DNA from 3 places in the Phyllobacterium sp. CCNWLW109 genome. Region 2 is predicted to be linked to each of the others. Evidence: riboswitches for the same ligand, from Rfam matches in the RefSeq annotation. Region 2 holds a riboswitch; each other region holds the start of a gene.
What was found. A riboswitch is a leader RNA that binds a small molecule or an ion and turns the genes downstream of it on or off. The one in region 2 is predicted to bind cobalamin.
Positions count from the first base shown of each region.

Region 1: another riboswitch for cobalamin. It lies ahead of V9K92_RS07885 (ABC transporter ATP-binding protein); the one in region 2 lies ahead of nrdH (glutaredoxin-like protein NrdH).
Region 3: another riboswitch for cobalamin. It lies ahead of V9K92_RS14360 (hypothetical protein); the one in region 2 lies ahead of nrdH (glutaredoxin-like protein NrdH).

Region 1 covers NZ_JBBCBK010000002.1:540,918-543,180, forward strand. Annotated here, with positions in the region: gene V9K92_RS07880 (ABC transporter substrate-binding protein) at 1-216, opposite strand, end outside; gene V9K92_RS07885 (ABC transporter ATP-binding protein) at 216-1,022, opposite strand; cobalamin riboswitch at 1,293-1,506, opposite strand; gene V9K92_RS07890 (transglutaminase family protein) at 2,050-2,263, shown strand, end outside.
Region 2 covers NZ_JBBCBK010000001.1:974,359-976,621, forward strand. Annotated here, with positions in the region: gene V9K92_RS04780 (MFS transporter) at 1-616, shown strand, start outside; cobalamin riboswitch at 726-948, shown strand; gene nrdH (glutaredoxin-like protein NrdH) at 1,193-1,414, shown strand; gene nrdI (class Ib ribonucleoside-diphosphate reductase assembly flavoprotein NrdI) at 1,429-1,842, shown strand; gene nrdE (class 1b ribonucleoside-diphosphate reductase subunit alpha) at 1,812-2,263, shown strand, end outside.
Region 3 covers NZ_JBBCBK010000003.1:781,234-783,496, forward strand. Annotated here, with positions in the region: gene V9K92_RS14355 (glutamine synthetase beta-grasp domain-containing protein) at 1-481, shown strand, start outside; cobalamin riboswitch at 618-840, shown strand; gene V9K92_RS14360 (hypothetical protein) at 943-1,206, shown strand; gene cobF (precorrin-6A synthase (deacetylating)) at 1,203-1,976, shown strand; gene V9K92_RS14370 (GAF domain-containing protein) at 2,116-2,263, shown strand, end outside.

The DNA of each region.
Region 1 (2,263 bases), on a different contig from region 2:
GAGCTTGTACCAGCCGGTGATTCCGGTCACGCCAACCATTGAAGATTGCAGGCCAAGCGCGAAAGCCATTTCGCTCATGTTGATATCGTTGACGACGACACGTTTGGGAGCGGCGTCGAAGGTCAAAGGTTTGCCGCAACTATCGACGGTTACAGGGAAAGCAAAGGCAGGCGCAGACAGAAGAGTAAATGCGAGGGCAAAAAGGGATTTTTTCATCAAATGCTCCGTGAATGAGAATGGGCGTCATGGATCGGTTCGGGTGCTTCAAACACCATAAGGTCGCGCTGGCGGGATGGGTGCCTGAGGCGCAGCACATCAAGGTCAAATACATCGCTGACAATGCGCGGGGTCAGCGTTTCGTCGGGCGTGCCTGACGCTACAAGCTGAGCGCTGTGCATGACTGCTACATGGGTTGCAAAGGGCGCAACAAGCGGCAAATCATGCAGAACGGCAATGGTCGTGACACTAAGTCCGGCAACGAGCAGGAGCAGTTCGCTGCGCGCCTTTGGATCGAGGTGATTGGTCGGTTCATCAAGAAACAGGATGGCCGGTTGCTGGGCGAGGGCGCGCGCCAATTGCATGCGCTGCCGTTCGCCGCCTGACAATGAACCCAATGCACGACGGCGGAAATGGCTGATCCGCGCGCGCTCCATGGAATCTTCGACGATTTCCCGGTCGACCGTGCGTGTGAAGACGCCCAGATGGGGAATGCGGCCAAGAGATACATAATCCTCGACAAGAAGCTGTTGATCGGGGGTATCGGCCTGACCGACAAAGGCAAATTGCCGGGCCCGCTCAAGCGGCGACATTGTACCGATAATTTTGCCGTTGAAGCTTATTCCGCCGGACGTCGGTGGCAGCAGCCCGGCCAGCATGCGCAGCAAGGTGGATTTTCCAGCGCCATTCGGCCCGATAATAGCGAGCCTTGCGCCACATCTTATGCCGACCGACGCAGCATCAACCAAAGTATGGGTTCCGGTTTTATAGCTCACGGCTGTTGCATCAAGCTGTATATGGCTCACGGGCGCGCTCCCATGCCGTGGAAATATTCTGAGGACTTCGACATGGGTAGGAGATAGCGTAATGTTATAACAATCGTCAATGCCGATTGTTTGAGAGGGTAGATAATATGATGCTGGGTCGAAGTGACGATGCGCGAAACGTTCATACCTGCCAACTTTCAAGGGGAGGACAGAGAACGCAGACGATGAACCGGAAGCTATTCAAAGCATTCGGGTGCCGCTAATGCGGACAGAGGTCATCGCATCGCTCCCGGCACACCCCGTCCGGTTCGAATTTCAATTATGATGGCAGGTCTCCTGGCTCACGGGTCTTGGCAAAGCCTTACCTTCCCGATCTTGCGATCAGTGGCATCATCAGGCGTCGCTCACCGCTTACAGTTGCGGGGGCAGCCACGGTTTCGGTCCCTTTTGGGTACGCCTCACCGTGTTCCCTTTTCATCTCCAGCATTGTCTAGCCGGAGAAACCATCACGATGATTAGTAGTTGAACCGAAGTGAAAATGAAATGGGGTAAAAGAGATAGCACTTGGAAAAAATAGAAGAATGCCATGTTTCCCTCAGGAGTGAGAGGGAGGCTTTCGCCCACCTCCCGTTTTCTGGTTTAATGAATGGACATCCGGATAGTGAGTGTCCAGCTCGTCCGGGTCTTTTTCAATTCCAGGGTGATAATCAGCAGCCACCCTTTGTTGGCATTGAGTTTCTGCGTGGTTCGACGGGGCTCACCATGAGGAATGTGGTTTGATTGCACATTGGTCGATAACCTTGCAGGAAGTGACTTCCTGCAAATAATAACCTCCCTCATGGTGAGCCCCGTCGAACCACGCAGCAAGCCTAATGCAAATTATATTACCCCCTCTCTTGGATTTGGTTGTGTCGTCCATTTTGCCAGCCCGTTTAAGGTGCAGATTCAGTACGTGCTAAAATAAATGGCAGAATAAGTTTTTTAAGCGTGAACAAGCCGATGGAGTAGGCTAGGCTTCGCATGTAGCCTTTGGCGACATCGATGTTTTATTGAATTTTGGGGCGACATGGCAATTCACGCAGCAGTCTATCACCTGACTCACTATAAATATGATCGCCCCATCATGCTCGGGCCGCAGATCATCCGCCTTCAACCAGCTCCGCACTCGAGAACCAAAGTGCTGAGTCACTCGTTGAAGGTCAGTCCGTCCAACCATTTCGTCAATTTGCAGCAGGACCCTTACGGTAATTTTCTGGCCCGTTTTGTCTTTCCTGAGCCCG
Region 2 (2,263 bases):
AAGCAGAGAACTGCAGCCAACGACGGTGGCCAACACATTACAGCATGAAGGTCGCCACGTGGTCATTGGTGCTTTTGCACCGCTTGCGAGTTTTGCGCTCTTTCATATGGTAACGGTATTTCCACTGTCTTGGGTCTTCCTGTTTACGGATCAGGGCCCGGCCCGCTTTCTTTTGATTGAAGCATTCGGAGCGGCTGTGGGCGTCATTACCGTGTTTGCGTCGGGCACGATTGCCGACCGCGTCGGACGCCGGAATCTGCTGGGCGGCACCGCCATAGCCATTGCCGTGTTCAGTGGATTTGCTCCTCAATTGCTTGATGGCGGCGACATCGGCGAACTGATCTTCATGATCCTCGGATTTATTTTGCTTGGTCTGTCCTTCGGCCAGTCATCCGGCTCAGTGGCCTCGCGCTTCTCAAAGAAGTTCCGCTATACCGGCTCGGCATTGACCAGCGATATGGCATGGTTGTTCGGGGCGGGTTTCGCACCGCTGGTCGCGCTGCTGCTATCCAGCCATTTCGGCCTGATAGCTGCGGGCGGCTATCTGCTCTCCGGTGCTGTGTGCACGCTTATAGCCCTCAGCTTGAATCGTCAGACCGACAATCAGGACGTGTAGTCCCTTCCTCACTCATTCCATTTTCGTGCGCAGCGCCAAATTGATTGGCAGCTGTGCATAGTTTCAATTTTGGTTTGATCTAGCTGTTGACGGATTTTTAACATCCACTACTATATATAGTGTTCAAGGTTCTTCCGATTCGCGAGAGTGGGAAGCTAAGACGGGAATACGGTGAGTGGTGCCAATAAGGTACTGTGATGCCGGAGCTGCCCCCGCAACTGTAAGCGGCTAGCACGTGTTCGATACTGTCACTGGGGCTCTAGGCCCCGGGAAGGCAAGAATAAGTGCGTTGATCTGCGAGCCAGGAGACCTGCCTTGATCTGATGAGTCCACCGGCGGGGTGCCGGAGCGGTCGCGCCAATGCACGGGGATTTTCCGTGTAAAACGCTTCCCTGCCCCTCCACGAGCGAGCTACAGGGTGAAGTGCATGAGAAACCTATCCAGCGCATTGATTGTGGGCGACCCGCCGTAAATCGGGCGGCACTTGAGTAAGTCATACAGTTTTAAACCAAACTAGCTGGCAGCAATCAGAGCTGCCAGACCATGTTCTCACGACCAAAATCAAATGAGGAAGTCATGAATATTGTCGTTTACAGCAAGCCGGCCTGTGTCCAGTGCACCGCCACGACCCGAGCTCTTGACCGGCAGGGTATGGAGTATGACGTTATTGATATTTCCAACGATCAGGATGCTCTCGAACTGGTTCAGAGCCTCGGCTACCGCCAGGTACCTGTGGTTGTCGCCGGCGAAAAACACTGGGCCGGTTTCCGCCCGGATATGATCAGCACCCTTGCCTGAGAGGGATGGGTGTCATGAGTGGGATCGTCTATTTTTCGAGCAGGTCGGAGAATACCCACCGTTTTGTTTCCAAGCTGGGCTTCACCTCACAACGGATACCGATCGGCTCTCGTGAGGAGCTGAAGATCAACGCACCCTATATTTTGATCGTGCCAACATATAGCGGCGATGGCGGCAAGGGTGCCGTTCCAAAACAGGTGATCCGCTTCCTCAACCAGGCGGAAAACCGTTTAAATCTCCGCGGCGTGATTGCCGCGGGTAACAGTAACTTCGGCGCGACCTTCGGGATTGCGGGCGACATCATCTCTGCCAAATGCCAGGTGCCTTACCTTTACAGGTTCGAGCTGATCGGCACGGAGCAGGATGTCGTAAACGTCAAACATGGATTGGAACGATTTTGGACACGCTCACGCTCGAACGACCAGTGACAGCCAACGAACCAGTGCTGGATTACCACGCGCTGAACGCGATGCTGAACCTTTATGATGAGGAGGGCAACATCCAGTTCGATCAGGATCGTATGGCGGCGAAGCAGTATTTTCTGCAGCATGTGAACCAGAATACGGTGTTCTTTCACAATTTGCGCGAGAAGCTCGATTACCTGGTAACCGAAGGCTATTATGAGCGCGCGGTGCTTGATCAATATTCCTTCAATTTCATGCGCGATCTGTTTGACCATGCCTATGCCAAGAAATTCAGGTTTCCAACATTTCTTGGCGCATTCAAATATTACACCAGCTACACGCTGAAGACCTTTGACGGAAAACGCTATCTTGAGCGTTACGAGGACCGCATCTGCATGGTGGCGCTGACGCTGGCGCAAGGAAATGAAACCCTGGCGCGGGATAT
Region 3 (2,263 bases), on a different contig from region 2:
CAAGAAGGCTGCCGATGAGGTCTGGATTGCACGCTATCTCCTGCAGCGCCTGACTGAAAAATACGGCATCGATATCGAATATCATTGCAAGCCGCTCGGCGATACTGATTGGAATGGTTCGGGCATGCATGCCAACTTCTCCACCACCTATATGCGTGAAGTCGGCGGCAAGGATTACTTCGAAAAGGTCATGGCGGCATTTGAGCAGAATTGCGCTGCCCATATCGCCGTATATGGACCGGACAATCATATGCGCCTTACCGGCAAGCATGAAACCCAGTCGATCCACCAGTTCAGCTACGGCATTGCTGATCGCGGTGCATCAATCCGCGTTCCGCACAGCTTTGTAAACAATGGCTATCGCGGTTATCTTGAAGATCGCCGTCCGAATTCGCAGGGCGACCCCTACCAGATCGCGTCGCAAATCCTGCGGACAATTTCTGAAGTGCCGGAAGATGCGGAAGAAGTTCTCGCCGCTTGATCTTGTTTGAATAGTTTGGAATGGCGCGGGCACCAGCCTGCGCCATTTTCTATTGGTGATGCGCCGCATTCAGCCGTTTACCGGTTTCCCCCCGATAAATTTACGCCTGCCTGTTGACCTCAATAGGTGGGCTGGGTTCATATAAGAGTGTTCCGGTTCTCCCGTGCTGCAAAGCCGGGAGCTAAGAGGGAAGCCGGTGAAGTGATATTCACCAATGCCGGCGCTGCCCCCGCAACTGTAAACAGCGAGTTGCTGTCGCTTGAATTCGTTCAGGCAAAAGGTCACTGGGATTTCCCGGGAAGGCAAGACAGCAATACTGACCTGTGAGCCAGGAGACCTGCCGAAACATGATGAACGTCCACGGGCGGGGTGTCCCGGTGTGTCGCTTGCAATGGTTTGCCGCAGGCTGACTATCTGCAATCTTCGCGCTTGACCCTTGTTCCCAACAATCGGGGTTAAGCATGATACTCGGCGCCAATACTAATCAATATAACAACCCACAATCGGTCAACGCGGCAACTGTGCCGGAAGACGTGTTTTTTGCCTGGCTGCTTTCCCGGCCTCGCGGCACCAATATCGTTGCAGCTGCAAGTCAGGAGTTTATAAAGCTTGAGGCCTTTGCCGGAAAACATGCGGGGGCAAAACGCCTCCACGAACTGTTCTGTGCTTTGATCGAAGAGAGTCAAAGGCCGGAACTATCGTCGGCCTCGCGTGTGCCCCAGTGAAACGCAAAGTGCTCATCATCGGAATTGGCGCGGGCAACCCAGACTACGTGACCATACAGGCAGTCAATGCGCTCAATCAGGTCGATGTGTTTTTCATTCCCGATAAGGGAGCTGAGAAAGAGCAGCTGTCCCGCATCCGTCGGGAAATTTGCGAGCGTTTCATCACCGCCCCCCACTACCGCATGGTGGATTTTGAAACACCGCTGCGCCAGAAGCCTTCCTCGACCTATCGTGCGAGTGTCAATGACTGGCATGATAAGGTGGAGGCAACCTATGAGCATCTGCTGATGGAGGAACTGGGCGATGATGAATGCGGCGCATTCCTCGTCTGGGGTGATCCGTCGCTTTATGACAGCACGATCCGTATTCTCGACCGGCTGAACGCCAAGGGCAATTTCGAACTGGACTATGATGTCATTCCCGGCATTACCAGCATTCAGGCGCTCACGGCAAAGCATAAGGTTGTGCTCAATCGAATCGGCGACTCCATTACGATAACCACAGGGCGCAAGCTTGCCGAAGGTTTTCCGAACAATTCGGAAAGCGTGATTGTGATGCTCGATGGCGAGGGCGCGTTCAAGGCAATTGATGAAGACGTCGATATTTATTGGGGTGCTTACATAGGAACGGAAGACGAGATTCTCATGTCCGGCAAACTGCGCGATGTCGTTGACGATATTGAGCGGTTGCGAAATGTTGCGCGCGCACAAATGGGCTGGATCATGGATACATATTTGCTGAAAAGGTCATATGACGAGAATGGAGAATAGCTGCGATTATAACCGGGGGCGTTTTGGACCTACGCCCTTAAATCGCGTCGGTAGAGCAGCCCCGGTTGCCGCCATCAATAGGTGACTTGACGTAGGCGAGAACAGGCGTCACCCTGTGCATGGACTTCGGAGGAGGACCATGGGAACGCAGGATGACGGCTTACATGCCGAGCATATCCAATCTGCCGTGACAGGTGACGCTGCTGCGCAGTCAGCGGTTGTTGCATCGTGGGGGCGTTCAATGCGTCTCTACGGCTTGAAGCCTGATGAGGGCACGCCGCCAAACA